DNA from 3 places in the Enterobacter roggenkampii genome. Region 2 is predicted to be linked to each of the others. Evidence: predicted binding sites of a transcription regulator. Region 2 holds the regulator's gene; each other region holds the start of a gene.

Region 1 (10,601 bases), 1.6 Mb from region 2:
TCGGGAGCAAGCTGCGCCAGCTCGAGGGCGTTATGCTGCTGCCCGCTTTTTAGCGCTTCTTCCATCATCGTATTGCGCAGTGATTCCGGAGTGACGTGAAACGTCAGCGCACCGCGCCTTCCACGCCCGGATTGCGCGCGCCAGGTCAGCCAGCCCGCCTCCTGGGCCTGACGCAGCAGAGTACGGACATGTCGCTCGCTACAAAAGCAGCGGCTGGCAAGTTCATTTACGGTTACCTGCTGCGGCGCGCCAGCGGAAGGTTGCCACAGGCGTTGATACTGGTTAAGACGGTTAAGCTGGCGCATAAGAAACCCGGAACAATAATTCTCATCTATTCACTATTACTTCCGTATATCTCACACGATACTGATGCACAAGTTAACCGCATCACATTTCGGGAGTAATCATGGCTCGGCTCGCTGCATTTGATATGGACGGTACGCTGTTAATGCCGGATCACCGTTTAGGGGAGAAAACCCTGAACACGCTGAAGCGCCTGCACGAGCGTAATGTCACCCTGACGTTTGCCACCGGGCGTCATGTTCTGGAAATGCGCCATTTGCTGGGCGCGTTTGCCCTCGATGCCTTTCTGATCACCGGTAACGGGACGCGAATTCACTCTGTAGAAGGCGATGTGCTGTACCGACAGGATCTCAACCCGGAAGTGGCGGATATCGTGCTGCACAGTACCTGGGACACGCACGCCAGCATCCACGTCTTTAACGATCGGGGCTGGTTTACCGGAAGCGACATCCCGGAATTATTGCACGCGCATGTGTATAGCGGTTTTAAATACCAGCTTATCGATCTGCGTCGGATCCCCGCCCATGCGGTGACCAAGATCTGCTTCTGCGGCGATCACGACGATCTCTGTCGCTTACGGATCCAACTGAATGAGGCGCTGGGCGACCGGGCGCACCTGACCTTCTCGGCGGTGGATTGCCTGGAAGTGCTGCCGGTGGGCTGCAACAAAGGTTCCGCTCTGGCGGTGCTGAGCGACCACCTGGGCTTAACGCTGCAGGAGTGTATGGCGTTCGGTGACGCCATGAACGACCGCGAAATGCTGGGTAGCGTAGGTCGCGGTCTGATCATGGGGAATGCGATGGCGCAGCTGAAAGCAGAACTTCCCCATCTGCCGGTTATCGGTCACTGCCGTAATGAAGCAGTGTCCCATTTTTTGACGCATTGGCTGGACAATAACAACCTCCCATATTCCCCCGAATAGTGAGACCCTTCCAGCAAGCCAGACTTCGGTCTGGCTTTTTTTATTTCAGCAGTTGAGCAATCTGCGCCTTCCAGGGGGCGATATCACCGATGTTGGCCTGCACCCACTCCGCATTGTAGTAGGTCTCGAGATAACGCTCGCCGCTGTCGCACAGCAGCGTGACGATGGAACCGGTGCGTCCCGCTTCGCGCATACGTGCGGCAAGCTGCAGCGCGCCCCACATATTGGTGCCCGTCGAGGCGCCCACTTTGCGGCCCAGCTGCGTTTCCAGCCAGTGCGCCGTTGCCACGCTGGCGGCATCCGGCACGCGCATCATCTCGTCCACAACGTCGGGGATGAAAGAGGGCTCAACGCGCGGACGGCCAATCCCTTCAATCTTACTCCCCACCGGGCTGCGCAGACCGGCATCGCGGTTTTGCCAGTAGTCGAGGAACACGGAGTTCTGCGGGTCAACTACCATCAGCTGGGTATCGTAACCCTGACAGCGGATATAGCGTCCGATCGTGGCTGACGTACCGCCGGTACCGGCGCTCATCACAATGTAGGACGGAACCGGATGCGGTTCGTGGGTCATCTGGCGGAAGATACTGTCGGCAATGTTGTTATTCCCGCGCCAGTCCGTCGCGCGCTCGGCGAAGGTGAACTGGTCCATATAGTGGCCGTTCAGCTCACGAGCCAGCATTTCAGAGGCGGCGTAGATTTCGCAGGCGCTTTCCACAAAGTGGCAGCGACCGCCGTAAAATTCGATCTGTTCGATTTTGCGTTTTGCGGTGCAGGAGGGCATCACCGCAATAAACGGCAGACCCAGCAGGCGGGCGAAATAGGCTTCGGACACCGCCGTTGAACCGGAAGAGGATTCAATGATGGTGGTGCCTTCTTTAATCCAGCCGTTACATAAACCGTATAAAAACAGCGAGCGCGCCAGGCGATGCTTCAGGCTGCCGGTAGGATGGGTGCTTTCATCTTTCAGATAGAGCTGAATGCCGTCAAATCCCGGCAGGGAAAGGCGAATCAGGTGCGTATCCGCCGAGCGCTGATAGTCGGCATTGATTTCGCTGATCGCATGTTTAACCCAGGTGCTATTCATCGTCGTTATCCGTTTGTCATTTTGTGCCTAGCATAGCGAAAAGCACAGAAAAAATTGTTGCTATCTGGCCTTTAAAATAGAATTAAGGGAGAAAAATTTTCTCTGTGAGGTGGGTATGCTAGATAAAATTGACCGCAAGCTCCTTTCATTGCTGCAAAGTGACTGTACCCTCTCTTTGCAGGCGCTGGCAGATGCCGTTAATCTGACCACCACCCCGTGCTGGAAGCGGCTTAAGAAGCTGGAAGATGACGGTATTCTTCTGGGGCGCGTCGCGCTGTTAGATCCTGAAAAACTGGGGCTTGGGTTGACGGCATTTGTGCTGATAAAAACCCAGCATCACAGCAGCGAGTGGTATTGCCGCTTCGTTACCCAGGTGTCTGAGATGCCCGAAGTGCTCGGTTTCTGGCGTATGGCCGGCGAGTACGATTACCTGATGCGCGTCCAGGTGGCCGACATGAAGCGTTATGATGACTTCTACAAGCGGCTGGTGAACAGCGTGCCGGGGTTATCGGACGTCACCTCAAGCTTCGCTATGGAACAGATTAAATACACCACAGCATTACCCATTGAATAACTTCGTAAAATACCTTCAGGAACAAACCGCGTGCGATTATTTGCCCAATTAAGCTGGTACTTTCGTCGGGAGTGGCAACGCTACCTCGGTGCAGTCGCCCTGCTTATTATTATTGCTATCCTGCAGCTGATCCCGCCGAAAGTGGTGGGCTACGTCGTGGATGGCGTCACCGAACAGCATTACACCACCGCACGGGTGTTGATGTGGGTTGGCACGCTGGTACTGACGGCGGTCATTGTTTATCTGCTGCGCTACGTCTGGCGCGTGCTTCTGTTTGGTGCGTCCTATCAGCTGGCCGTTGAGCTGCGTGAAGATTTTTATCGCCAGCTGAGTCGACAGCATCCCGAATTTTATCTGCGCCATCGCACCGGGGATCTTATCGCGCGCGCGACTAACGACGTCGATCGCGTGGTCTTTGCCGCCGGGGAAGGGGTGCTGACGCTGGTGGACTCGCTGGTAATGGGCTGCGCGGTGCTGATCGTCATGTCAACGCAGATCAGCTGGCAGCTGACCCTGCTGGCGCTGCTGCCGATGCCGCTCATGGCGCTGGCGATCAATCGCTACGGCGAACAGCTGCACGAGCGCTTCAAGCTGGCGCAGGCGGCGTTTTCGTCGCTGAACGATCGCACCCAGGAGAGCATGACCAGCATCCGCATGATCAAAGCGTTTGGTCTGGAAGACCGGCAGTCCGCGCTGTTTGCCGCTGATGCGGCCGACACGGGGGCGAAAAACATGCGCGTCGCGCGTATTGACGCTCGATTTGATCCAACGATTTATATCGCAATCGGCATGGCAAATATGCTGGCGATTGGCGGCGGGAGCTGGATGGTGGTGCAGGGCACGCTCACCCTGGGCCAGTTGACCAGCTTTGCCATGTATCTGGGGCTGATGATCTGGCCGATGCTGGCGCTGGCCTGGATGTTTAACATCGTGGAGCGCGGCAGCGCCGCCTACAGCCGTATTCGCGCCATGCTGGCCGAAGCGCCGGTGGTCAATGACGGCAGCGAAGCGTTGCCGGAAGGACGCGGCGCCATGAAAGTCGACGTCCGCACGTTTATCTATCCGCAAACGGAACATCCGGTACTGGAGAACGTCAGTTTTACCCTTCAGCCGGGCCAGATGCTCGGCATCTGCGGCCCGACGGGCTCCGGTAAAAGTACCGTACTCTCGCTGCTCCAGCGTCACTTTGACGTCACCGAGGGCGATATTCGTTTCCATGATATTCCGCTGACCAGGCTGCTGCTGGATGAGTGGCGTGGTCGCCTGGCGGTCGTCAGCCAGACGCCGTTTCTTTTTTCTGACACCGTGGCGAACAACATCGCGCTTGGGTGCCCTGCGGCAACGCAGGAAGAGATCGAGCATGTGGCGCGTTTAGCCAGCGTGCATGATGACATTTTGCGCCTGCCGCAGGGGTACGACACCGAAGTCGGGGAACGCGGCGTCATGCTGTCCGGCGGGCAAAAACAGCGTATCTCCATTGCCCGCGCGCTGCTGCTCAATGCCGAGATCCTGATTCTGGACGATGCGCTCTCCGCCGTGGACGGCCGTACCGAGCATCAGATCCTGCATAACCTGCGCCAGTGGGGCGACGGACGCACGATAATTATCAGTGCCCACCGTTTGTCAGCGCTTACCGAAGCCAGCGAAATTCTGGTTTTGCAGCACGGCCATATTGCCCAGCGCGGGCAGCATGAAACGCTTAGCGAGCAGCCGGGCTGGTATCGCGATATGTACCGCTATCAGCAGCTTGAGGCGGCGCTGGACGATGCGCCGGAGCAGGATGAGGAGGCCGCCAATGCGTAAGCTCGGAACGATGTGGCCGACGCTCAAACGTCTGCTGGCCTACGGCTCGCCGTGGCGTAAACCGCTCTCCGTTGCTGTGCTTTTACTCTGGATTGCGGCGATTGCCGAAGTGAGCGGACCGCTGCTCATCAGCTATTTCATCGACAATATGGTCGCCAAAAGCTACCTGCCGCTCGGGCTGGTGGCGGGGTTAGGCGTGGCCTACGTTGGGTTGCAGCTGGCGGCGGCAGGGCTGCACTATGCGCAGTCGCTGCTGTTTAACCGTGCCGCCGTGGGCGTGGTTCAGCAGTTGCGCACCGATGTGATGGACGCGGCGCTTCGCCAGCCGCTCAGCGAATTTGATACCCAGCCGGTCGGGCAGGTGATTTCGCGCGTGACCAACGATACCGAGGTGATCCGCGATCTGTACGTCACCGTGGTGGCAACCGTGCTGCGCAGCGCGGCGCTGATTGGCGCGATGCTGGTGGCGATGTTCAGCCTCGACTGGCGCATGGCGCTGGTGGCGATAACGATCTTCCCGGCGGTGCTGATCGTCATGGTGATTTACCAGCGTTACAGCACGCCGATTGTGCGCCGGGTGCGCGCCTATCTGGCCGATATCAACGATGGCTTCAACGAAGTGATCAACGGCATGAGCGTCATCCAGCAGTTCCGCCAGCAGGCGCGCTTTGGCGAGCGCATGGGCGAAGCCAGCCGTTCGCACTATATGGCGCGTATGCAGACGCTGCGCCTGGACGGTTTCCTGCTGCGACCGCTGCTGAGCCTGTTCTCGGCGCTGGTGCTGTGCGGGCTGCTGATGCTCTTTGGCCTGAGCGCAAACGGTACGATTGAAGTGGGTGTGCTGTACGCTTTCATTAGCTATCTGGGACGCCTTAACGAGCCGCTGATCGAACTCACTACGCAGCAATCGATGCTGCAACAGGCGGTTGTCGCCGGTGAGCGCGTCTTTGAGCTGATGGACAGGCCGCGCCAGGCCTACGGCAATGACGAGCGACCTCTGCAAAGCGGGGCTATCGCCTTTGATAAGGTCTCATTTGCCTATCGCGAAGACCGTCTGGTGCTGCAGGACATTACGCTCGATGTGCCGTCACGCGGTTTCGTCGCGCTGGTGGGCCACACCGGCAGCGGTAAAAGCACGCTCGCCAGCCTGCTGATGGGCTACTATCCGGTCACGCAAGGCGAAATCCGCCTCGACGGACGTCCGCTCGCGTCGCTTAGCCACACGGTGTTACGCAAAGGCGTTGCGATGGTGCAGCAGGATCCGGTCGTGCTGGCCGATACCTTCTACGCCAACGTAACCTTGGGACGGGACTATTCAGAAGCGCAGGTTTGGGCGGTACTGGAAACGGTGCAGCTGGCAGAGCTGGCGCGCGGGTTCAGCGACGGGATCAACACGAAGCTGGGCGAGCAGGGCAACAATCTTTCCGTGGGGCAAAAACAGCTCCTGGCGCTGGCGCGCGTCCTGATTGAAACACCGCAGGTGCTGATTCTGGACGAAGCCACGGCCAGCATAGATTCTGGAACCGAGCAGGCGATTCAGCAGGCGCTGGCCGCCGTACGCGACCACACGACGCTGGTGGTGATTGCTCACCGGCTCTCCACCATCGTCGACGCGGACACGATTCTGGTGTTGCATCGCGGACAGGCCGTGGAGCGCGGTACGCACCGCGAGCTGCTGGAAGCACAAGGGCGCTACTGGCAGATGTACCAGCTGCAGCTGGCGGGCGAAGAGCTGGCCGCCAGCGTGCGTGATGAAGAGTCCCTTAGCGCCTGATGCACTAAAATGAGGCGCCGCGCTAACAGTCATTCCTGTTGGTGCAAAACTGAAACGCACCCTGCACCGGCATGGTGCGTTTTTTTTCACCGGTTCATTTATCAGAACCGTGTAACGCACATCGCGCCGCGATTCCCTCACGTTTTCATTTCTGGCACATCCCTTGCAATACCTTCCGGGTAAGCTGCGGCCATTACCGAATTCTGACTGGAGGGGATCTATGAAGCTGGTTACGGTTGTAATCAAACCATTCAAACTCGAAGACGTGCGTGAAGCATTGTCTTCAATGGGTATTCAGGGACTGACTGTCACCGAAGTGAAAGGCTTTGGTCGTCAGAAGGGTCATGCCGAGCTTTATCGCGGGGCGGAATACAGCGTTAACTTTCTGCCAAAAGTAAAAATTGATGTCGCGATTGCTGACGATCAGCTTGATGAAGTCATTGATGTCATTAGCAAAGCGGCCTACACCGGCAAAATTGGCGACGGCAAAATTTTCGTTGCCGAACTGCAGCGCGTCATTCGCATCCGTACCGGCGAATCTGACGAAGCGGCACTGTAATTAACGCCTGGCACACAGTGATAGGGATCGAGAAAATGAAGATAGCAACACTTAAAACGGGTCTGGGTTCGCTGGCGCTGCTGCCGGGCCTGGCGCTGGCTGCTGCCCCTGCGGTGGCCGACAAAGCCGATAACGCCTTTATGATGATCAGCACCGCGCTGGTGCTGTTCATGTCCATTCCGGGCATTGCGCTGTTCTACGGCGGTCTGATCCGTGGCAAAAACGTTCTCTCCATGCTGACGCAGGTTGCCGTGACGTTTGCACTGGTCTGCGTGCTTTGGGTGGTTTACGGTTACTCTCTGGCGTTCGGCACGGGTAACGCGTTCTTTGGTAACTTCGACTGGGTGATGCTGAAAAACATTGAACTGACCGCGCTGATGGGCAGCTTCTATCAGTATATTCACGTGGCGTTCCAGGGCTCGTTCGCCTGCATTACCGTCGGGCTGATTGTGGGCGCGCTCGCCGAGCGCATTCGTTTCTCTGCGGTCCTGATCTTCGTGGTGGTCTGGCTGACGCTCTCCTATGTGCCGATTGCGCACATGGTCTGGGGCGGTGGTCTGCTGGCCACGCACGGCGCGCTGGACTTCGCGGGCGGTACCGTTGTCCACATTAACGCCGCGGTCGCGGGTCTGGTGGGCGCTTATCTGATTGGCAAACGCGTGGGCTTCGGTAAAGAGGCGTTCAAACCGCACAACCTGCCGATGGTCTTTACCGGTACTGCGATCCTCTACTTTGGCTGGTTTGGCTTCAACGCCGGCTCAGCAAGTGCGGCCAATGAAATCGCCGCGCTGGCCTTCGTGAACACCGTTGTGGCCACGGCGGGTGCAATCCTCTCCTGGGTGTTTGGCGAGTGGGCGGTGCGCGGTAAACCTTCCCTGCTGGGTGCCTGTTCAGGTGCGATTGCCGGTCTGGTTGGTATCACTCCTGCGTGTGGTTATGTCGGTGTCGGCGGTGCGCTGCTGGTCGGCCTGGTGTCGGGTCTGGCGGGTCTGTGGGGCGTCACCGCACTGAAACGAGTTCTGCGCGTGGATGACCCTTGCGATGTGTTCGGCGTGCACGGCGTGTGCGGAATTGTCGGCTGTATCATGACCGGTATCTTCGCGGCGAAATCGCTCGGTGGCGTGGGCTACGCAGAAGGCGTCACTATGGTTCATCAGGTGCTAGTGCAGCTGGAAAGCATCGCTATCACCGTGGTGTGGTCTGCGGTCGTCGCTTTCATCGGCTACAAGCTGGCGGACATGACGGTGGGCCTGCGCGTACCGGAAGAGCAGGAGCGCGAAGGTCTGGATGTGAACAGCCACGGCGAGAATGCGTATAACGCATGATCTGAGTGTCTTGCCGGGTGGCGGCTTCGCCTTACCCGGCCTACAACAGCACAAAACGTAGGCCCGGTAAGCGTCGCGCCACCGGGCTTTTTACATCAACCTCTGTTACGCATCACCCCTTCCTGCACCGTTGAAGCGACCAGCACGCCGTCCTGAGTATAAAACTCCCCACGTACAAACCCGCGGGCGCTGGATGCCGACGTACTCTCCACACTGTAGAGCAGCCACTCGTTCATGTTGAAGGGACGGTGGAACCACATCGAGTGATCGATCGTCGCGACCTGCATCCCTTTTTCGAGGAAGCCGACGCCGTGCGGCTGCAGCGCCACCGGCAGGAAGTTGAAGTCAGACGCATAGCCCAGCAGATACTGATGGACGCGGAAATCTTCCGGCACGGTGCCGTTGGCGCGGATCCACACCTGGCGTTTTGGCTCGGCGGTGTGGCCTTTCATCGGGTTGTGGAATTCGACGGGGCGGATCTCAAGCGGCTTATCGCAGAGAAACTTCTCTTTAACCTGCGGCGGCAGCAGATGCGCCAATGCGCGAGCGATATCCGTTTCCGATTTAAGATCGTCCGGCGAGGGGGCAGGGGGCATGACCTTCTGATGCTCGTAGCCCGGCTCCGGTGCCTGGAAAGAGGCGGTCATGTAAAAGATCGGCTTACCGTTCTGGATGGCCGCGACGCGGCGCGCGCTGAAGCTGTTGCCGTCTCGCAGAACTTCAACGTCATACACGATGGGTTTGGCGCTATCGCCAGGGCGTAAAAAGTAGCTGTGGAATGAATGCACCAGACGGTCTGCCGGGACAGTCTCCTTTGCAGCGTACAGCGCTTGTCCAACGACTTGCCCACCGAAGACCTGGCGTAAGCCGAGATCTTCGCTCTGTCCGCGAAAGAGTCCTTCCTCAATTTTTTCCAGATTCAGTAATGTCAGCAGATTGTTCAGTGCCTGACTCATAGTTGTCCTCAATAAACGCCGTAGCGAAAGATAGGCAGAGTATAACGCAGAAATGAAAGTGGTCCGATGGGTAGAATAATCTGAATATCGGGATGATTTCAGGCATTAATCAGTGAGTTGTGCCACACTTAAAAACGTTATGTGATTGAAACGACATCGGATGGGATCGATCCCGCTGGTGCATTGATGATAAGGAGACTTCAATGAAACTCGTGCCTATGCTAAGTGGTGTAGCGATTGCGGTGGCGTTGTCCGCCTGTGCCGGTAAGAGCGCCCAGGTGCCAGTGCCAGCAGCTGACCCGAACGGGATTAATACCCTTTCGCAGCAGTCCATTCAGCAGCCTAACGTTTCCGGTACCATCTGGATTAAACAGAAAGTTGCGTTGCCGCCGGATGCGGTATTAACGGTGACGCTGTCTGATGCTTCCCTGGCCGACGCGCCGTCGAAAGTCGTGGCCCAGCGTGCCGTCCGTACTGAAGGCAAACAGGCACCGTTTAGCTTCGTGTTGCCGTATAACCCGTCGGACGTGCAGCCTAATGCCCGTATTCTGCTGAGCGCAGCGGTCACCATCAACGGTAAGCTGGTGTTTATCACCGATACGGTCCAGGAAGCGATTAACAACGGTGGAACCAAAATCGACCTGAACCTGGTGCCAGTACAGCAGACCGAAGTGCCGGTCGCACCGCAAACCAATCAGCCGTCTCTGCCAACCCCTCCGACGCAGATGTAATAGGGTTATTCCCCTCTCCTTAGGGAGAGGGGTCAGTACACCCACCGGTACTTCTGTAAATCGATCTTACCCGACCCTGACACCTGCACCCCTTCTGAAAGTAACGCCTGACGCTGACGCTGGAGATCCGGCCCGGTGAGTGAGATGGCGCCATGACGGTTCACCACTCGATGCCAGGGCAGTGTACTGCCTTCCGGCAGCCGTTTCAGGACGCCTCCAACCTGTCGCGCCGCGCGCGGGGAACCGGCCAGGCGCGCGACATCACCATAGGTGGTGACATAGCCTTCCGGGATTGAAGCCACGATTTGCCATACGCGCTGTGGAAAAGAGTCCTGCTCGTCCATACCTTCACCTGCGGGGAGTTTCTGGAGAGCCATGGTAAACGAAGATCGCCCTGATTGCTGCGCCTGTTTGCGCAAGAAACCAGCATCCGGTTCCTGGCGGCTTGCAATTGGGCCTTCGCACAGGGATAATGCGCCAGCGCGTTGGTTATCAACGCTCTCAATGGGGGCTCTGTTGGTTCTCCCGCAACGCTACTCTGTTCACCAGGTCAGGTCCGGAAGGAAG
Region 2 (10,601 bases):
AAACCTGTGGGATACGGTGCCTGTGCGCCGCATACGTGCCCGATTCTCGCGTAAAGGAGCCATCTAATGCAGGCGTTTGGCGTTCTTGATCGCTATATCGGTAAAACCATTTTTACCACCATCATGATGACGTTGTTCATGCTGGTGTCCCTCTCCGGCATTATCAAATTTGTCGATCAGCTGAAAAAAGCCGGGCAGGGGAGCTATGACGCGCTGGGCGCGGGGATGTATACCCTGCTCAGCGTGCCGAAAGATGTGCAGATCTTCTTCCCGATGGCGGCCCTGCTGGGGGCGCTGCTGGGGCTGGGGATGCTGGCGCAGCGCAGTGAGCTGGTCGTTATGCAGGCTTCGGGTTTTACCCGTATGCAGGTCGCGCTGTCGGTAATGAAAACCGCCATCCCCCTGGTGCTGTTGACCATGGCGATTGGCGAGTGGGTCGCGCCGCAGGGCGAACAGATGGCGCGTAACTACCGTGCTCAGGCCATGTACGGCGGCTCACTGCTCTCGACTCAGCAAGGTTTATGGGCGAAAGATGGTAAAAACTTCGTCTACATCGAACGGGTGAAGGGGAATGATGAACTGGGCGGGGTGAGCATCTACGCTTTCGATGACCAGCGCCGTCTGCAGTCCGTTCGCCACGCCTCTTCGGCGAAGTTTGACGCCGAACATAAGCAGTGGCGGTTGTCCCAGGTTGATGAATCTAACCTGACCGATCCGAAACAGATTACGGGTTCTCAGACGGTAACGGGTACGTGGAAAACCAACCTGACGCCCGATAAGCTCGGCGTCGTGGCGCTGGATCCTGACGCGCTCTCCATCAGTGGTTTGCACAACTATGTGAAATACCTGAAGTCGAGCGGACAGGATGCGGGACGCTATCAGCTCAACATGTGGAGCAAAATCTTCCAGCCGATGTCCGTGGCGGTAATGATGCTGATGGCGCTGTCGTTTATCTTCGGCCCGTTGCGCAGCGTGCCGATGGGGGTCCGCGTCGTGACCGGCATCAGCTTCGGCTTTGTGTTCTACGTGCTCGATCAGATCTTCGGTCCGCTGACGCTGGTTTATGGCATTCCGCCGATTATCGGTGCGCTGCTGCCAAGCGCCAGCTTCCTCCTGATCAGTCTCTGGCTGCTATTGAAACGCTCCTGATTGACCTCGCCTCGCTTCCGGTTACCCGGGAGCGAGGCTAATCTCCTGTTTCACCCCGCACTTTTTCTCACAACCTTCAACGTCCCGCCGCGAATTTGAGTATTATTGAGCGATAACGTCGTGAAGGGATCCTCTATGAAGCAAATTCGAATGCTTGCCCAGTATTACGTCGACCTGATGATGAAGCTTGGGCTGGTGCGTTTTTCCATGCTGCTTGCGCTGGCGCTGGTCGTTCTGGCCATTGTCGTGCAAATGGCGGTTACCATGGTTCTGCATGGTCAGGTCGAGAGTATCGACGTCATCCGCTCCATCTTCTTTGGCTTGCTTATTACTCCCTGGGCGGTCTATTTCCTTTCCGTGGTGGTTGAACAGCTGGAAGAGTCCCGTCAGCGTTTGTCTAAGCTGGTGGATAAGCTGGAAGAGATGCGCGAGCGCGACCTGAAGCTCAACGTCCAGCTCAAAGACAACATTGCGCAGCTGAATCAGGAGATTTCAGATCGTGAGAAAGCGGAGGCCGAGCGTCAGGCCACCCTGGAACAGCTGAAAATCGAAATGAAAGAGCGCGAGGTCACGCAGATCCAGCTTGAGCAGCAATCTTCTTTCCTGCGATCGTTCCTGGATGCGTCGCCGGATCTGGTGTTCTACCGTAATGAAGATAAAGAGTTTTCCGGCTGTAACCGGGCGATGGAGCTGCTCACCGGGAAAAGCGAGAAGCAGCTGATACACCTGAAGCCGCAGGACGTTTACTCTGAAGAGGCGGCGGCCAAGGTCATGGAGACCGACGAAAAAGTCTTCCGTCATAACGTCTCGCTGACCTATGAACAGTGGCTGGATTACCCGGACGGGCGCAAAGCCTGCTTTGAGATCCGTAAGGTGCCCTACTATGACCGCGTGGGGAAACGCCACGGCCTGATGGGCTTTGGCCGCGATATTACCGAGCGTAAGCGCTATCAGGATGCCCTGGAGCGCGCCAGCCGCGACAAGACCACCTTTATCTCCACCATCAGCCACGAGCTGCGTACGCCGCTTAACGGCATCGTCGGGTTGAGCCGTATTCTGCTGGATACCGACCTGACCGCAGAGCAGGAAAAATACCTCAAGACTATCCATGTTTCAGCGGTCACGCTGGGTAATATCTTCAACGATATTATTGATATGGATAAGATGGAGCGCCGTAAAGTTCAGCTTGATAACCAGCCTGTGGATTTCACCAGCTTCCTTGCCGATCTGGAAAACCTGTCTGGCCTGCAGGCGCAGCAGAAGGGATTGAGCTTTGTCATGGAGCCAACCCTGCCGCTGCCGCATAAAGTGGTGACGGACGGCACGCGACTGCGCCAGATCCTGTGGAACCTGATCAGCAACGCGGTGAAATTTACCCAGAAAGGAAAGGTTGCGGTGCGTATCCGCTATGACGAAGGTGACATGCTGCACTTCGAGGTGGAAGACTCCGGGATGGGTATTCCGCTGGAGGAGCAGGACAAAATCTTCGCCATGTACTATCAGGTGAAGGACAGCAACGGTGGGAAACCGGCCACCGGTACGGGCATTGGCCTGGCGGTCTCTAAACGTCTGGCGAAGAGTATGGGCGGCGATATCACCGTTGCCAGCCAGCCGGGCAAAGGGTCAACCTTCACGCTGACGGTCCATGCCCCTGCGGTGGCGGAAGAGGTAGAGGATACCTTTGAAAATGACGATATGCCGCTGCCTGCCCTGCACGTCCTGCTGGTGGAAGATATTGAGCTGAACGTAATTGTGGCGCGCTCTGTGCTGGAAAAACTGGGCAACAGCGTGGATGTCGCGATGACCGGTAAAGCCGCGCTGGAGATGTTTAAACCCGGCGAATACGATCTTGTTCTGCTGGATATTCAATTACCGGATATGACCGGGCTGGATATCTCGCGCGAGTTGACGCGTCAGTACGCGGCCGACGAACTGCCGCCGCTGGTTGCCCTGACGGCGAACGTGCTGAAAGATAAAAAAGAGTATCTCGATGCCGGTATGGACGATGTACTCAGCAAGCCGCTGGCGGTGCCTGCTCTGACCGCTATGATCAAAAAGTTCTGGGATACCCATGATGAAGAGGAGAGCACCATGACGTCTGTTGATAGCGCAAAAGCCCAAACGATACTCGATACCGCGATGCTGGAGCAGTACATCGATCTGGTGGGGCCGAAACTGATTACCGACGGTCTGGCGGTGTTCGAAAAAATGATGCCGGGCTATCTGAGCGTGCTGGAATCCAACCTGACGGCTCGTGACCAGAAGGGTATCGTGGAAGAAGGACATAAAATCAAAGGTGCCGCCGGCTCGGTTGGCTTACGCCATCTGCAGCAGTTGGGGCAACAGATTCAGTCGCCTGATTTACCTGCATGGGAAGATAACGTGGGTGATTGGGTTGAAGAGATGAAACAGGAATGGCAAAACGATGTGGCGGTGCTAAAAGCCTGGGTTGACGCCAGAAAAAAATGACCCCGGATTAACCGGGGTGCGCGAATACTGCGCCAACACCAGGGAAATCGTGGCTGCGCCTGTTTTTAAACGTTATTTTTGAAAGGGCGCTGCCTGAAAAATTTAGGCCGCACGCAGATAAGATAGCAAATCTTAAATGGTTTGTTACATGAATCAGTGAAATGTGTGAAGCATAGCGTTTTAATCAAAATTATTAATGTGCTTCAGCAAGTTGCAGAAAAGGATTGTCATGATGAAAAAGATTGGTGTCGTGCTAAGCGGATGCGGTGTTTACGATGGCTCTGAGATACATGAAGCCGTCATCACGCTGCTGGCCCTGGCTAAGCAGGGAGCCGAGGTGATTTGTTTTGCACCGGACAAAAATCAGGCGGATGTGATTAACCATCTGACCGGTGAGCCGATGGCGGAAACCCGTAACGTGCTGATTGAAGCCGCGCGCATTGCGCGAGGTGTCATCCATCCTCTTATTCAGGCAGACCCTGCAGAGCTTGATGCGCTCATTGTGCCAGGTGGGTTTGGCGCAGCCAAAAATCTCAGTACCTTTGCCGCGCAGGGCGCGGAGTGTCAGATCGATCCTCATCTCAAAGCGCTGTCGCAGGCCATGCATGCGGCAGGAAAACCGCTGGGCTTTATCTGTATAGCACCTGCGATGTTGCCTAAAATTTTTGATTTCCCGCTGCGCCTGACTATCGGGACGGATATTGATACCGCAGAGATTGTCGAAGAAATGGGGGGCGAACACGTTCCGTGCCCGGTGGATGACATTGTGGTTGATGAAGATAACAAGATTGTCACCACGCCTGCGTATATGCTGGCGAAGAATATCGCGGAAGCCGCCGTGGGCATTGAAAAACTGGTCGCCCGCGTGCTGGTGCTGACGGAATGAGGCGTCCGTTTTCCGCAGGCGCATGGGTGAAACGCCTTCTTCTACGCATTGTTCTCGTCATGGCGGTGTTCTGGGGAGGCGGGCTGGCCGTGTTCAGCATTATGCCGGTCCCGTTCTCTGCCGTGATGGTTGAGCGTCAGCTCGGCGCGTGGCTCAGCGGCGATTTCGGCTATGTTGCCCATTCTGACTGGGTAAGCATGGACGAGATCTCTCCGTTTATGGGGCTGGCGGTCATCGCAGCGGAGGATCAGAAATTCCCGGAGCACTGGGGGTTCGACGTTGCGGCCATTGAGAAGGCGCTGGCGCATAACGAACGCCATGAAAACCGCGTGCGCGGCGCGTCAACCTTGTCGCAGCAGACGGCCAAAAATCTGTTTCTGTGGGACGGCCGCAGCTGGGTGCGAAAGGGGCTGGAAGCGGGGCTCACCCTGGGCATGGAAACGGTCTGGAGCAAAAAGCGCATTCTGACCGTGTATCTCAACGTTGCCGAGTTTGGCGACGGGGTATTTGGTGTCGAAGCTGCATCACAACGCTATTTTAATAAACCCGCCAGCAAGCTGAGCATGTCTGAGGCGGCGCTGCTCGCGGCTGTTCTGCCTAATCCCATCCGTTTTAAAGCCAGTGCCCCCTCAGGGTACGTGCGAAGCCGTCAGGCGTGGATTATGCGCCAGATGCGTCAGTTGGGAGGAGAAGGGTTTATGGAGAGCAACAAACTTATGTAGGGCGGGTAAGCGCAGCGCCACCCGCCTGAAGGGCAGAGACCTTAATCTTCGTCGAACCCTGCGTTAAACAGCGCAATCACCGCCGCCAGCGCTTCCTCTTCCTGGGGGCCGGTGGCTTCGACTTCAATCTGACGCCCTTTGGCGGAATCCAGCATCAGCAGCGCAATGACGCTGTTCGCCTCCGCTTCGGTACCTTCGTCATTCCGCAGCAGAACTTCTGCATCGAAACCCTGCATCAGCTCAAACAGCTTCATCGCCGGGCGCGCATGCATGCCCAGCTTATTGGTGATCTCAACGGTCTGTTTTACGGTCATGTTTTACGTTTTTCCAGCGTGCGATGACGGGACTGAACGTTCTTCCCGCGCGAGCGGAAATAGTCGGCCAGCTGTTCGGCGATATAAACCGAACGATGTTTACCGCCGGTACAGCCAATCGCTACCGTCAGGTAGCTACGATTGTTTGTCTCCAGCATAGGTAACCATAGCTCAAGGTAGCTTCGCGTCTGGTAGATAAAATTGTGAACTTCTGTGTGCCTGTCGAGGAAGGCCGCGACGGGTTTATCCAGACCGGTCATAGGACGCAGTTTCGGATCCCAGTGTGGGTTCGGCAGGAAGCGCACGTCGAAAACATAATCCGCATCAATCGGGATACCGTGCTTGAAGCCAAAGGATTCGAACACCATCGTCAGTTCGCGCTCGCGTTTACCCAACAACCGGGTACGCAGCATTTCCGCCAGCTCGTGAACGGACATCTCAGAGGTGTCGACAATCAGGTCGGCGCGAGAACGCAGCGGCTCCAGCAGATCGCTCTCTTCATCGATTGCGCTCTCCAGGGAGAGGTTCTTACTGGAAAGCGGGTGCAAACGACGGGTGTCGCTGTAGCGACGGATCAGGGTATTACGGTCTGCATCGAGGAACAGCAGCTGAGGCGAGAACGTGTCAGGCAGGTTACTCATTGCCTGCTCGAAGATCTCTGGCGATTCCGGCATGTTACGAACGTCGATACTGACGGCGGCCGAGGTCTGTCTCTCCGCAAGCGTACGGGCCAGGTCGGGCAGCAACACGACCGGAAGGTTATCGACGCAGTAAAAACCCATGTCTTCCAGCGCGCGCAGAGCCACGGATTTCCCCGACCCTGAACGACCGCTGACAATCATCAGCACCATGTTCCGTTTCTCCTCAGGACAACAGATGTGAAGGCCATCTCCTGGTTATGCATCATCCTGATTGCCTTCTGCTTCGGTGATAATTTGATAAAGCTCTTCATCACTTTGAGCCGAGCGCAGTCGACGGCAAATGGTTTTATCAGCCAGACGTTTCGCGACCAGCGACAGCGTATGCAGATGGGTTTTCGTCTGGTCAGCAGGCACCAGCAGCGCGAAGAGGAGATCGACGGGCTGGTTATCAATGGCATCAAAGGCGATCGGTGTTTCAAGCTGCACAAACACACCGACGGCACGCAGGGTGTCCTCTTCCAGCTTGCCGTGCGGGATTGCGATGCCGTTGCCGATACCGGTACTGCCCATCTTTTCACGGGTCAGAATCGCTTCGAACACCACCTGCGGCGGCAGGCCCAGCTGTTTTGCGGCCAGTTCACTGATGATTTCCAGCGCACGTTTTTTGCTCTGGCAGTGAACCGCACTGCGGGTACATTCCTGGTTAAGGACATTGCTCAGTTGAAGAGCGGAATCGTTGTTCATCATAATTTCACCTAAGCGCTAACTGTACAAATGGCCTGTTGTGTTTCACAACAGGCCGTCCTGCACCCGTTAACTGCCCGGACAATTAGTGTTGTTTCAGTTTATCTTTATGTTTATTGAGCTGTCGCGCAAGCTTATCAATCAAGCCGTCGATAGCAGCGTACATGTCTTGCCCTTCCGCACTGGCATGCAGTTCCCCCCCGTTAACATGCAGGGTGGCATCCGAGATATGAGTCACTTTCTCCACTTTCAACACAATGTAGACCTGATTGATCCTTTCGAAATACTGCTCGAGTTTTGCAAACTTCGCGTTCACAAAGTCGCGTAAAGCCTCAGTAATTTCGACGTTTTGTCCAGTGATGTTGAGCTGCATAGTGTCTTCCTTATCGGTTGTGTCAGACCAGCTGTTTACGCTGGTTGGACGGCGGAATGGATAAAGACTCTCGATACTTCGCAACAGTACGACGTGCCACCATAATACCCTGATCGGACAGCATGGTGGTTAACTTACTGTCGCTTAGTGGCTTCGCGGGATTCTCCGCGGCGATCAACTTCTTCACCAGAGCACGAATGGCCGTTGACGACGCTTCGCCGCCGCCCTCGGTATTCACATGGCTGGAGAAGAAATACTTAAGCTCAAAAATACCGCGTGGACTGTGCAGATACTTCTGCGTGGTGACACGGGAAATGGTTGATTCATGCATCTCGACGGCCTGAGCGATATCCGCCAGCACCATCGGTTTCATATACTCTTCACCCTGCTCAAAGAACGCCTGCTGCTGTTCGACAATACAGCGGCTGACGCGTAGCAGCGTATCATTTCGGCTCTCCAGACTTTTGATCAGCCATCGCGCTTCCTGCAAATTGCTACGAATATATTGGTTGTCGGCGTCGTTACGCACGCTGGTGCACATGGAGGCATACTGCTGGTTGATTTGCAGGCGAGGGATGCTGTCTGAATTCAGTTCAACGACCCAGCGGCCGTTGTGTTTTCTGACCAGTACATCCGGGATCACGTACTCGGGCTCGCTGGTCTGGATCGACTGACCGGGGCGCGGATCGAGCGACTGGATCAGATTCACCGCTTCTTTCAGCACCTCTTCTTTCAGGCGCGTGACGCGCATCAGGGTGCGGAAATCGTGGTTCGCCAGCAGATCCAGATGATCGCTGATGATCGCGCGCGCCTCCTCGAGCCATGGCGTCTCTTTGCTGAACTGAGAAAGCTGAATCAGCAGGCAGTCGCGCAGATCTTTTGCGGCTACGCCTACCGGATCGAAACGCTGGATGCGCTTCAGAACGGCTTCGACTTCCTCAAGCTCAATCTCGTCGTCGCCCATGCTTTCCAGTATATCGTCGAGGGTGACGGTCAAATAGCCGGTGTCGTCAACGGCATCGACAATCGACGTGGCAATCGCGCGGTCGGTATCGGAGAAGGGGGTGAGTTCCACCTGCCACATCAGGTAATCCTGCAGCGACTGGGTGGTTTCGCCCTGATAGACCGGTAGCTCATCGTCCTGGTAGTCTGCACGCGTACCGGAAGGGGTTCCGGCGGTGTAGATTTCATCCCAGCTGGCATCAAGCGGAAGCTCGTCGGGCATCTCTTTTTGTTCGAGTGCATCCGCGGTATCGAGCGCTTCAGTATCCTGCGATTGCTGGGTATCTACCTCGTCATGAAGATCGGTTTGTTCCAGCAGGGGGTTACTGTCCAGCGCCTGCTGAAGCTCCTGCTGAAGTTCTAACGTGGACAGTTGCAACAGGCGAATTGCCTGCTGTAGCTGCGGCGTCATCGCCAGTTGTTGGCTGAGCCTTAATTGCAAACCTTGCTTCATGTTCAGAGCATTTTTCTCCGGTTCGGCGTTACGTTACCTCTACCCTATCAGAGTCTGAAGTCTTCCCCAAGATAGACGCGCTTAACATGATCGTCTTCGAGGATCTGCTGCGGCGTACCGTGGGCGATCAGATTGCCCTGGCTGACAATATAGGCGCGTTCACATACGGCCAGCGTTTCACGCACGTTGTGGTCGGTGATCAGTACGCCAAGCCCGCTGTCGCGCAGGTGCTCAATGATACGTTTAATGTCGATAACGGAGATGGGGTCAACGCCCGCAAACGGTTCATCCAGAAGGATAAATTTCGGGTTTGCGGCCAGCGCACGCGCAATCTCAACGCGACGGCGTTCGCCCCCGGAGAGTGCCTGACCGAGGCTGTCGCGCAGATGCTCAATGTGGAACTCTTCCATCAGCTCGTTGGCACGATCCTGACGCTGTTCGTTGGTCAGGTCGTTACGAATTTGCAGGACCGCCATCAGGTTGTCGTAAACGCTGAGACGACGGAAAATGGAGGCTTCCTGCGGCAGATAGCCGATCCCGCGACGCGCGCGCGCGTGCAGCGGCAGAAGACTGATGTCTTCATCGTCAATGATAATGTTGCCGGCATCGCGCGGCACAATACCCACGACCATGTAGAAGGTGGTCGTTTTACCCGCACCGTTCGGGCCAAGCAGCCCCACGATTTCGCCGGAGTTGACGGTCAGACTGACATCTTCTACGACACGGCGGCCCTTATAGGCCTTCGCGAGGTTTTTTGCAGTTAATGTTGCCATAACGAATTAGTTACTCTTCTTCTGTGCCGGGGCCTGGCCCTTGCCTTTGTCCTGCAGCTGCGACGGAACCAGTACGGTGGTCACGCGTTTGCCTTTCTCGCTGGAGGCCTGCATTTTTTGCTCTTTAACCAGATAGGTAATCTGGTCGCCGGTAATGTTGCTGTCCAGCTGTTCCAGATACGCATTCCCGGTCAGGATGACCAGATCCTTCGCCAGCTCATAGTGCATGTGCGTAGCGCGGCCTTTCACCGGCTTGCCGTTGTCCTGCATCTGGTAGAAGGTCGCCGGATTACCATAGCCATCGATAATCTCTTTGCCCTGCTCGCCACCCGGACGGGTCACGACCACTTTGTCGGCGTTGATTTTGATGGTGCCCTGGGTCATGACGACGTTACCCGTGAAGGTGACGACGTTACCCTGCATATCGAGAGACTGGGTGTCGGACTCAATATGGATCGGCTGGTCGGTATCGCCCGTTACAGCAAGCGCGGGGAGACTGGCCGCCAGCATCGCGCTGGCGATAATTACTTTAAGGCTGAGTTTGTTTGTTTTGAATTTCATAGGAGGTTCTAACCTTTTCAATCAGCTCGGCGTTCTTGCTGCGTAAGTTCCCGCGCATTCTTAAACCGCTGGAATTAAATGTTGTGCCATACAGTGTGACCAGATCCTGCGACGTCACGTCCTGGGTTACCAGGTTGATCTGGGCATTATCCGTCGTAATTTTTCGCAGTTGCGAGTCAGCGGTCAGGGCGTTGACTTCAACGTGGCCATACAGATAAAGCATACGGTCATTTGTCAGTTTGGCCCGATCTGACTTAATTGACCACGTCGGCACTTTGTCTTTATCAAATGTGGTCATCACAGGTTGGGTAAACCATGAAACGCCATCATCGGAAAAATATTCAACATGCTGGGCAATCAGGCGATAGTTCAGTGCGCCTTCCGGGCTGTAGACCACGGTGTCGCTGTGATCGCTTTTATAGGTTGGATCGGTATTGTTGATCACTTCCGTTTGCGTATCGTCGCGATCGGCAAGGTTCACGCCAATCAATACCAGTGCGACAAGCGAAAGCA
Region 3 (10,601 bases), 1.3 Mb from region 2:
GACGCTCTGGGCGCTGATGTGCTACACCGCCCTGCTGTTGCTTGAGGTTTACCAGCATGTGCCCGCCGATACCGGTCTGGGTTCTCTCGCGGCGCGCTACCTGGGACGCTACGGCCAGTGGATAACCGGCTTCAGCATGATGTTCCTGATGTACGCCCTGACCGCCGCCTACATCAGCGGGGCCGGGGAGTTAATCGCCTCAAGCGTTAACGACTGGTTTGGTTCTGACATTACCCCGGCGACGGGCGCCATCTTCTTTGCGCTCATCGGCGGCGGCGTGGTCTGCGTTGGCACATCGCTGGTGGATCTGTTTAACCGTTTCCTGTTCAGCGCCAAAATTCTGTTCCTGATTGTCATGCTGGTCCTGCTGGCACCGCATGTTCATCAGGTCAATCTGCTGACGCTGCCGCTGGAAAAAGGGCTGGCGCTTTCCGCCATCCCGGTCATTTTCACCTCGTTTGGCTTCCACGGCAGCGTGCCGAGCATCGTCAGCTATATGAACGGCGATATTCGCAAGCTGCGCCGCGTCTTTGTTATCGGCAGCGCGATCCCGCTGATTGCCTACATTTTCTGGCAGCTGGTGACCCTGGGCAGCATCGACGCTTCAACCTTTATTGGCCTGATGGCACAGCACGCAGGCCTGAACGGTTTTCTGCTGGCGCTGCGCGAGGTCGTCACCTCCCCGCACGTGGAGCTGGCGGTACACCTCTTTGCCGACCTGGCGCTGGCAACCTCGTTTCTGGGCGTGGCGCTTGGCCTGTTTGACTATCTGGCCGACCTGTTCCAGCGCCGCAATACCGCCGCAGGACGATTACAGACCGGGGCCATCACCTTCCTGCCGCCGCTGGCCTTTGCGCTGTTTTATCCACGCGGGTTTGTAATGGCGCTGGGGTATGCGGGGGTGGCGCTCTCGGTCCTTGCCCTGCTCCTCCCTTCCCTGCTGGCGTGGAAGAGCCGCCAGCAGCATCCGCAGCAGGGTTACCGCGTGGCGGGCGGAAAACCGCTGCTGTGCATTGTGTTTGGCTGTGGGGTGGTGATTATTCTGGTGCAGGTACTGATTGCGGCGGGAATGCTGCCGGAAGTGGGTTAATGAAAAAAGGGGCTGTCATCAGCCCCTTTTTTATCAGTGCAAACAGCAGCTCTTGAACTTCTTCCCGCTGCCGCAAGGACACGGATCGTTACGCCCAACCTTCGTGCCGTTCACCATCGGCTTCTTCACCTCCGGCTGCTGCGGATTGTTCACCCAGTAGTTATACAAGCGCAGCGCCGCAGGCTGAATACGTTCAATGCTGGCGGTATATTCTTCTTCGGTCAATTCATCCAGCTGGTCGCCGATCTCTTCGCTACCGTGCAGCGCAATCACATCCAGATCGGCCTTCAGCTCGTCCGGCAAGGCTGACCAGTCCGTCAGCGCCACGCCGCGCATGTAGCCGTAGCACCACTCTTCCACCACGGTATAGCTCTCACCGTCAATGTCGTTATAGCCAAACATCGGTTCAAACTGGTCCGGATATTCGCTCAGGCGCTCGGCAATATCGTTCATATGCTTAAAGCAAAGATCGATAAAACGGTTCATCTCGCGATCGTTTTTCCAGCGCGGAATGTATTTCTCGCCACCCCACACCGCCACCAGCCAGGTATCTGGCTCAACGACAACAGGACCGGAAAGCACTGCGGTAAACATGCCGTCCAGTTCAGACACGTCAAGCACGGACGCATCGTCATGACCGTAAGACATTAACGTCTCTTCAAGCCACGCCATTTCGCTTTCATTTAATGGGCCTTCAGTCATCGCTGACACTCCTGATAAAAAGGAAACGATCCTAACACATATCTCACGCCTCTCCGGGCTGAAGTTTAGGTCTTTATTGCTGCAAAAACGTGCAAATCGTGACCTTTGCACAACTTATGGGCTTTATTGTTAACGATATGTGATCTCCGCTGTAATTTCTTCTCCTCCCGCAAGGCGGCATAACGCGGCGCTCTATACTCAAACATGTCACAGGCCCGTCAATGGCTTAACCATTCTGGCAACGTTTTTGCTTAATGTTCTTCGCGCGACGCTGCGCAGGGAAACCTCGCCGTATATGCAGGATGCCGTCTGTATCTTGTTCGTTTAGTGCATTTTGTTCTTGCTCGTGTTTCGGATTGGCTGCGCCGTCGGGCGTTCGGGTTTACGCCGTGGTGCAAAAACCTCTTTGCTAAGGAACATAATAATGTCGCTGAAATTTATCAGAACTCCGCTTTCTCTCGTGTTGGCCGGTTGCCTTGTGACGGCGTTTTCCGCCAGGGCAGATATCGTGATTGGCGTGGCCGGGCCGTTCACGGGTCCTAATGCCACCTATGGCGATCAGTACTGGCACGGCGCAACGCAGGCCGCTGAAGACATTAACGCCGCCGGCGGCATTAACGGCGAAAAGATCAAACTGGTTCAGGGGGATGACGCCTGCGAGCCTAAGCAGGCGGTGGCGGTGGCCAACCGCTTAGTCGACCAGGATAAAGTCAACGCCGTGGTCGGTCATTTCTGCTCCTCTTCCACCATGCCCGCCTCCGAGGTTTACAGCGATGCGGGGATCATCGCTATTACCCCCGGTTCAACCAACCCCCTGATTACCGAACGCGGCATGAGCGACATGTTCCGCATGTGCGGCCGCGATGACCAGCAGGGCCAGGTGGCCAGCGACTTCATCATCGACAAGCTGAAAGCCAAACGGGTGGTGATTATTCACGATAAAGACACCTATGGTCAGGGCCTGGCTGACGCCACCAAAGCGGCGCTGGCGAAGCGCGGGGTTCAGGATGTGATGTACGAGGGGTTATCCCGCGGTGAAAAAGACTTTAACGCGCTGGTCACTAAGATCGGCGCGCAAAAACCGGACGTCGTGTTCTTCGGTGGCTGTCATCCGGAAGCCGGCCCGCTGGTTCGCCAGATGCGTGAGCAGGGCGTGCAGGCGAAATTCTTCTCCGGGGACTGTATCGTCAACGAAGAGATGGTGACCGCGGCGGGCGGCCCGCAATATACCAATGGCATTTACATGACCTTCGGTAAAGATCCGCGCCTGATCCCGGACGGCAAAGCGGTAATCGAGAAATTCCGCGCCGGTAAATTCGAGCCGGAAGGTTACACCCTCTACTCCTACGCCTCGGTACAGGCGATTGCCGCGGCCTTCAAGGCCACCGGCGGCAAGGACTCTGCCAAAGCCAGCGAGTGGCTGAAGGCCAATTCCGTCGACACGGTGATGGGCAAAAAAGCCTGGGACAGCAAAGGCGATCTGAAAGTCTCTGACTACGTGGTTTACCAGTGGGACGACAAAGGAAAATATAAGGAAGTGGAGTAACGGGACGGAGTCACGCTCAACGTCGATGGGCTCGCCCGTCGGCGCGTAATAAACATCAGGCTGCGCGGCTCGCGCAGCCTATAAAACGAGCGCGCTAAAATGAGTACATTCTTCCTGCAACAGTTAATCAATGGCTTAACGCTGGGTTCCGTCTACGGCCTGATCGCCATCGGCTACACCATGGTGTACGGCATTATCGGCATGATTAATTTCGCCCACGGCGAAGTGTATATGATTTCCGCCTATCTCTGCGCCATTGGCCTGGCGCTGCTCTCGTTCTTCGGCCTGCAGTCCTTCCCGCTGCTGATCCTCGGCACGCTGGTGTTCACCATTGTGGTCACCGGGGTGTACGGCTGGACCATCGAGCGTATCGCCTATAAGCCGCTGCGCAACTCCACGCGCCTGGCACCGCTGATCTCCGCCATCGGGATATCGCTTATCCTGCAAAACTACGCGCAGCTGAGCCAGGGCCCGCGCCAGCAAGGGGTACCGACCATGCTGGACGGCGTGATTCGCCTGCATCTGGGCGAAGGGTTCGTGCAGATAACCTACACCAAAGTGTTTATTCTGGTGGCCTCGTTTGCCGGCATGCTGGTGCTCACCTGGATAATCAACCGTACCCGGCTGGGGCGGATGTGCCGTGCGGTGCAGCAGGATCGCAAAATGGCCTCCATTCTGGGGATTAACACCGACCGGATTATTTCGCTGGTCTTCGTCATCGGCGCGGCGATGGCGGGCCTGGCGGGGGTGCTGATCACCATGAACTACGGCACCTTTGATTTCTACGTCGGGTTCGTGATCGGCATTAAAGCTTTCACGGCGGCGGTACTTGGCGGCATCGGCTCCCTCCCCGGCGCCATGCTCGGTGGCCTTATCCTGGGCGTGGCGGAAGCGCAGTTCTCGGGCATGGTGAACTCGGACTATAAAGACGTCTTCTCGTTTGGCCTGCTGGTGATGATCCTGATTTTCCGCCCTCAGGGGCTGCTCGGGCGCCCGATTGTGGCCAAAGTGTGAGGGAGACAATGATGACGTCACACGGTTTTTCACTTAAACGCTGCATTCTGGACGCAATTTTTTCCGGGCTGATTGCGCTGATTATCTTCGGCCCCATTGCAGGCGTGGTGCTGGACGGGTACAGCTTTACCTTCGCCGGGCAGCGCCTGGCCTGGATGGTGAGCATTGTCATGGCGGGGCGTTTTCTGCTGAGCGCCTTTTTAGGTACCGCTGCCGGGGCCCGCTTCCAGGCGCGCTTCGAGGCCGACAGCGCGGGCGTTTATGTCCGGCCACCGGATTACAAAAGCCGCATGCGCTGGATTATTCCTCTGGTGATTACCCTTGCGATTTGCTTTCCGTTTGTCGCCACCAAGTATGTTCTGACCGTCGCCATTCTGGGGCTGATCTACGTGCTTCTCGGTCTGGGGCTGAACATCGTCGTGGGCCTGGCCGGTCTGCTGGATCTGGGGTATGTCGCGTTCTATGCGATTGGTGCGTACGGCCTGGCGCTGGGATACCAGTATCTCGGCCTGGGCTTCTGGAGCATGCTGCCGCTCGCGGCAATCATGGCCGCTGCCGCAGGTGCCCTGCTCGGCTTCCCGGTACTGCGCATGCACGGTGACTATCTGGCCATCGTCACCCTCGGCTTCGGGGAGATTATTCGCCTGATACTGAACAACTGGCTGACCTTCACCGGCGGCCCCAACGGCGTGTCGGCCCCTCCCCCCACCTTTTTCGGTCTTGAGTTTGGGCGACGCGCAAAAGAAGGCGGCGTGCCCTTCCACGAGTTTTTCCACCTGACCTACAACCCGAACATGAAGTTTATCTTTATCTACGCGGTGCTGTTTCTGGTGGTGATGCTGGTGCTTTACATCAAGCACCGCCTGACGCGCATGCCGATTGGTCGGGCGTGGGAAGCCCTGCGCGAAGACGAAATTGCCTGCCGCTCAATGGGGTTAAATCATGTTCTGGTTAAGCTTTCCGCCTTTACGCTGGGCGCGTCCACCGCAGGCATTGCCGGGGTATTCTTCGCCACCTATCAGGGGTTCGTGAATCCGACCTCCTTTACCTTCTTTGAATCGGCATTGATCCTCGCCATTGTGGTGCTGGGCGGGATGGGCTCGACGCTGGGTGTAGTGCTGGCCGCCTTTGTGCTCACGGTAACGCCGGAGCTGCTGCGCAGTTTTGCCGAGTACCGCGTCCTGCTGTTTGGCATGCTGATGGTGGTGATGATGATCTGGCGTCCACGCGGTTTGATCCGCATTAACCGCAGCGGGTTTGCCGTGCGTAAGGGCGTCGCACCATGAACGAAACGATATTACGCGTTGAGCATCTGATGATGCATTTTGGCGGGATTAAGGCGCTAAACGACGTCAACCTGGACGTGCAGCGCGGCTCCATTACCGCCCTGATTGGCCCCAACGGGGCGGGAAAAACAACCGTGTTTAACTGCCTGACGGGCTTCTACAGAGCCTCCGGCGGCAACATTTTGTTTAATACCCGCCATAAAACGACCAACGTGATTCAGGTCCTCGGGCAAAAATTCCAGCCCGGCGACTGGATTAACCCCGCGCAGTTCGGGCAGCGTCTTTTCTACAAAATGTTCGGCGGAACCCACCTGGTCAACCGTGCCGGGCTGGCGCGCACGTTTCAAAATATCCGTCTTTTTCGCGAGATGTCGGTCGTGGAAAACCTGCTGGTCGCGCAGCATATGCGCGTTAACCGTAATCTGCTCGCCGGGATCTTAAATACGCCGGCATACCGGCGGGCGGAAAGCGACGCCCTGGACAGAGCCTTCTACTGGCTGGAAGTGGTGGATCTGGTGGAGTGCGCCAATCGCCTGGCGGGAGAGATGTCGTACGGCCAGCAGCGGCGACTGGAAATCGCGCGGGCAATGTGTACCGGGCCGGAAATGATCTGTCTGGATGAACCCGCCGCCGGGCTTAACCCGGTTGAAACGCACAAGCTGAGCGGCATTATTCGCTTTCTGCGGGATCATCACGACATCACGGTATTGCTGATTGAGCATGATATGGGGATGGTGATGGACATTTCGGACGACATTATCGTGCTCGACCACGGCGATGTTATTGCCAGGGGGAAACCCGAGCAGATCCAGCATGATGAAAAGGTCATTGCCGCCTACCTGGGCACGGATGAAAGCGAGGTCTCCCTATGAGCGAACCGCTGCTGGCTTTTCGCGAGGTGGACGTGTTTTACGGCGTCATTCAGGCGCTGAAGCAGGTCTCTCTTGAGGTGAATAAGGGGGAAACCGTGGCGCTGATTGGCGCAAACGGCGCGGGTAAATCGACATTGCTGATGTCCATCTTCGGCCAGCCCCGTATACGCAGCGGGCAGATCCTGTTCTGTGGTGAAGACATCAGCCATCAATCCACCCACTACGTTGCGTCCGGCGGCATTGCGCAGGCACCGGAAGGCAGACGTATCTTCCCGGATATGACCGTTGAAGAGAACCTGCTGATGGGGACCATTCCCATCGGCAATCAGTTTGCGGCTGAAGATATGCAAACCATGTTCGACCTTTTCCCTCGCCTTAAAGAGCGACGCAAGCAGCGCGCGATGACCATGTCCGGCGGAGAACAGCAGATGCTGGCGATCGCCCGGGCGCTGATGAGCCGTCCGAAGCTGCTGCTGCTGGATGAGCCCAGCCTGGGCTTAGCCCCGATTGTGGTGAAGCAGATCTTCCAGACGCTGCGCGAGCTGGCCCGCAGCGGTATGACCATTTTTCTGGTGGAGCAGAATGCGCACCATGCGTTGAAGCTGTCTGACCGCGGGTATGTGATGGTGAACGGACAGATCCGGCTGAGCGGCAGCGGTGAGGAATTGCTGGGGAATCAGGAAGTGAGAAAGGCGTATTTGGGCGGGGTGTGATTTGACACCTGTCGAATGGGCTTATGCCGTGATGGACCATTTCGGGACATACGGGATAGAAGAACTGGAGGATACGTTAGTCGATATCGCCTCTTTGTTTGGATTGCTTCCGGCAATTCTTACAGGTTTGTTAGTAAGAAAAGCAGTAAAAAGAATGTGATTTATGAGCCTTCAGGCTTAGCCTCGAAGGCTTTTTTGACCCGGAAAAGCAAAACCCCGAAAGTTGGATACCCAACTTTCAGGGTTAACTTCATTTCGATGGTGGCACGATAACGTCGTTAAATAAAACTGTCGTCGTCATTGCTGTAGTCGTCATCTACATCGTCGTTCTGCCAAGCATCGTTATTACTGCCGAACGGATCGTTCTGGTTGAGGAAACGGGTGTCAGAGACGTTATTAACGTCGCCGTATTGATTACCGACAAACGGTTCACCACCGACGGGCATTGTCGGCTCTTCGATGATGTTCACGATCTCTTCCGGCCGCGACTGATGGAACATGCTGGTAAGCATCTCGGCAAGCGCGATGCCACCGGCCACGCCAGCGGCTGTCTGGAGCGCGCCAGCCATAAAACCGCCGCCGCGAGTAGCAGGCGCTGGCGCCCGAGAGTAATCCTGCGCCGGCGGCTGTTGCGGCTGGGCATTCCAGCTGTTGTCAGGCTGCGGGTTACTTTTCCCGCCACCAAACAGGCCGCCGAGGAAGCTGCCGCCCGTCGAGGGTTTGCTTTTTTGCGCGGCTAATTCGCTTTCAAGCTCCTGAACCCGGGCCTGCAGGCGTTTCAGCGCCGCTTCCTGAATCAAAATCGACTGCGCCATATAGTAGGGGGCCGCAGGCTGCTGCCTGACAAATTCAGCGATCTGACGCTCTGCATCTGCATCCCGTTGGCTGTTTTGTTGTCCGGCCTGTTTAAGACGCTCGAAAAGGCCGTTGATAAGCTGCTGTTCTTCATATTGCATGACAATAACCTTCCGCTCTCCAGGGTGGATACCAACCAGCTTATCAGCAGCGGCAACCTGTGTCTGGCGAGTGAAATGTTTGTTTAAGATTGGTTGCAGGTTAGCTGAAAATCGCCCTGCTTTCCGGGCTTGATATTAGAGAGTTAGGCTTAACGTTCTGGTATGGCAGCAAATTTCCGGGCACAGCACGATCGTGATGACGATGAGATACGCTCACTTCGCGCTAAACTGGAGGCACAAAAAAACCACCTTTCGGTGGTTTCACGACACTGCTTATTGCTTTGATTATTCTTTGTTTCCCATGGTAGCCGGAGTGGGACTTGAACCCACACAGCGCGAACGCCGAGGGATTTTAAATCCCTTGTGTCTACCGATTCCACCATCCGGCCAGGGAAGAAAGTGGAGGCGCGTTCCGGAGTCGAACCGGACTAGACGGATTTGCAATCCGCTACATAACCGCTTTGCTAACGCGCCGTAAAACTTTTCAAACTGACACCCGCTGTTGCGCATGTCTTTAATCTGGAGCGGGAAACGAGACTCGAACTCGCGACCCCGACCTTGGCAAGGTCGTGCTCTACCAACTGAGCTATTCCCGCATGTCATCAAGTAAATGTCTAACCACTTGATTTCATTATCGTCCGGCTTGCTGTGCCGCCGTTCGATGCGTTGCATTCTACTGATATGACGTTATGAGTCAACGTTATTTTTTGCATCCCCGGATCGTTTGCTGAAAATTACGGCGAAACGATCACTGATCAAGCAAATCCCCGCGCGCAGCGTTCAAATATTGCAGCATTGACCACAGCGTCAGCACTGCCGCCACCCACAGGAGGCCAATCCCCGCCCACTCAACCCAGGCGTTCGGACGCCACAGCATCCAGACCAGCGCCGCCATCTGCGCCGTCGTTTTCACTTTACCAATCCACGAGACCGCCACGCTGCTGCGTTTCCCCAGTTCCGCCATCCACTCGCGCAGCGCAGAGATAATAATCTCGCGGCCGATCATGGTTGCCGCAGGCAGCGTCACCCACCAGGTGTGATAGTGCTCAGCCACCAGCACCATCGCAATCGCGACCATCACTTTATCCGCCACCGGATCGAGGAAGGCACCGAAACGGGTGCTTTGATTCCAGCGGCGCGCCAGGTAGCCATCAAACCAGTCTGTTACCGCTGCAATAAGGAAGATCAATGCGCAGGCAAAGGGTGCCCAGACAACCGGCAGGTAAAACGCCAGCACAAAGAACGGGATGAGTACGACACGAAAAAGAGTGAGCAACGTAGGGATGTTATATTGCATAGTGACGGTAACTATTTGTTGTCAGTAAAATTTAGCTCTATGTTGCTACAGAGCCCTTAATGTTTCAACGAGTAGTAGATCTTTTCTGCCAGCCCTTGCGAAATACCCGGCACTTTTGCAATTTCCTCCATGCTGGCGTTGAGTAATCCTTGCAATCCGCCCATATACTTCAGCAGCATCTGGCGACGTTTTGGCCCCACGCCTTCGATCGTCTCGAGTGAGCTGGTGTTTTTCACCTTCGCCCGTTTTTTGCGGTGACCGCTGATAGCGTGATCGTGCGATTCATCGCGAATATGCTGGATGACGTGCAGCGCCGGAGAGTCCGGCGGCAGGCTGAAGCCCTCACCTTCCGGCTCGAAGAACAGTGTCTCCAGACCGGCCTTACGATCGGCCCCTTTTGCGACGCCCAGCAGCAGCGGATGGTTTTTATCCCAGCTGACATCAAGCGATTCAAATACCGCTTTCGCCTGGCCGAGCTGCCCTTTCCCACCGTCAATCAGGATCACATCCGGGATCTTGCTCTCTTCTATGGCTTTACCATAGCGACGACGCAGCACCTGATTCATCGCCGCATAGTCATCGCCCGGCGTGATGCCGGTGATGTTATAGCGGCGATACTCGGCGCGCAGCGGACCGTTAGCATCAAACACCACGCAGGACGCGACCGTCTGTTCACCCATCGTATGGCTGATGTCGAAACACTCCATCCGTTTCACTTCCGGCAGCTTCAGCAGCGCCGCCAGGGCCGTTAAACGCTGGTGCACCGTCGACTGCTGCGACAGCTTCGTGCTCAGCGCCGTTGCCGCGTTGGTCCGCGCCAGCTTCAGATAGCGCGCGCGATCGCCGCGCGGTTTGGTTTGTACATTGACCCGGCGCCCCGCCAGTTCAGAGAGCGAATCGGCCAGCAGGGTTTTATCGTCAAGATTAAAATCGAGCAGGATTTCAGAAGGCAGCGTGCGCATCTGGCTGCCCTGCAGATAGAACTGGCCGACAAAGGTTTCCACCACTTCACCCAGTTCGGTACCGCCAGGCACTTTCGGGAAATAGCTGCGGCTGCCGAGCACTTTGCCCTGGCGAATAAACAGCACGTGCACGCAGGCCATTCCGGCGTCAAAGGCCACGCCG

The links. Region 2 encodes sigma-54, which starts transcription at its own class of promoters, with help from an activator protein. Its sites were predicted from a motif close to GTTGGCACANNTTTCGCTNT; they were not measured.
Region 1: the regulator sigma-54 is predicted to act here: its motif matches at 6,614-6,633, upstream of glnK (P-II family nitrogen regulator).
Region 3: the regulator sigma-54 is predicted to act here: its motif matches at 2,027-2,046, upstream of BFV67_RS13580 (branched-chain amino acid ABC transporter substrate-binding protein).

Annotation. Positions count from the first base shown of each region.
Region 1 is NZ_CP017184.1:1,031,842-1,042,442, forward strand. It holds gene BFV67_RS04740 (SgrR family transcriptional regulator) at 1-305, opposite strand, end outside; gene cof (HMP-PP phosphatase) at 407-1,225, shown strand; gene BFV67_RS04750 (PLP-dependent cysteine synthase family protein) at 1,266-2,312, opposite strand; gene BFV67_RS04755 (Lrp/AsnC family transcriptional regulator) at 2,428-2,886, shown strand; gene BFV67_RS04760 (SmdA family multidrug ABC transporter permease/ATP-binding protein) at 2,917-4,689, shown strand; gene BFV67_RS04765 (SmdB family multidrug efflux ABC transporter permease/ATP-binding protein) at 4,682-6,463, shown strand; gene glnK (P-II family nitrogen regulator) at 6,684-7,022, shown strand; gene amtB (ammonium transporter AmtB) at 7,058-8,347, shown strand; gene tesB (acyl-CoA thioesterase II) at 8,443-9,303, opposite strand; gene BFV67_RS04785 (YbaY family lipoprotein) at 9,507-10,034, shown strand; gene BFV67_RS04790 (MGMT family protein) at 10,067-10,378, opposite strand; RNA gene ffs (signal recognition particle sRNA small type) at 10,549-10,601, shown strand, end outside.
Region 2 is NZ_CP017184.1:4,179,863-4,190,463, reverse strand. It holds gene lptF (LPS export ABC transporter permease LptF) at 1-67, shown strand, start outside; gene lptG (LPS export ABC transporter permease LptG) at 67-1,149, shown strand; gene arcB (aerobic respiration two-component sensor histidine kinase ArcB) at 1,285-3,618, shown strand; gene elbB (isoprenoid biosynthesis glyoxalase ElbB) at 3,851-4,504, shown strand; gene mtgA (monofunctional biosynthetic peptidoglycan transglycosylase) at 4,501-5,226, shown strand; gene npr (PTS phosphocarrier protein NPr) at 5,268-5,540, opposite strand; gene rapZ (RNase adapter RapZ) at 5,537-6,391, opposite strand; gene ptsN (PTS IIA-like nitrogen regulatory protein PtsN) at 6,437-6,928, opposite strand; gene hpf (ribosome hibernation promoting factor) at 7,011-7,298, opposite strand; gene rpoN (RNA polymerase factor sigma-54) at 7,321-8,754, opposite strand; gene lptB (LPS export ABC transporter ATP-binding protein) at 8,802-9,527, opposite strand; gene lptA (lipopolysaccharide ABC transporter substrate-binding protein LptA) at 9,534-10,088, opposite strand; gene lptC (LPS export ABC transporter periplasmic protein LptC) at 10,057-10,601, opposite strand, start outside.
Region 3 is NZ_CP017184.1:2,884,308-2,894,908, forward strand. It holds gene tyrP (tyrosine transporter TyrP) at 1-1,090, shown strand, start outside; gene BFV67_RS13575 (YecA/YgfB family protein) at 1,124-1,792, opposite strand; gene BFV67_RS13580 (branched-chain amino acid ABC transporter substrate-binding protein) at 2,217-3,338, shown strand; gene BFV67_RS13585 (ABC transporter permease subunit) at 3,438-4,352, shown strand; gene livM (high-affinity branched-chain amino acid ABC transporter permease LivM) at 4,364-5,638, shown strand; gene BFV67_RS13595 (ATP-binding cassette domain-containing protein) at 5,635-6,510, shown strand; gene BFV67_RS13600 (ABC transporter ATP-binding protein) at 6,507-7,223, shown strand; gene BFV67_RS13605 (DUF2076 domain-containing protein) at 7,502-8,179, opposite strand; tRNA gene BFV67_RS13610 (tRNA-Leu) at 8,482-8,568, opposite strand; tRNA gene BFV67_RS13615 (tRNA-Cys) at 8,580-8,653, opposite strand; tRNA gene BFV67_RS13620 (tRNA-Gly) at 8,700-8,775, opposite strand; gene pgsA (CDP-diacylglycerol--glycerol-3-phosphate 3-phosphatidyltransferase) at 8,928-9,476, opposite strand; gene uvrC (excinuclease ABC subunit UvrC) at 9,533-10,601, opposite strand, start outside.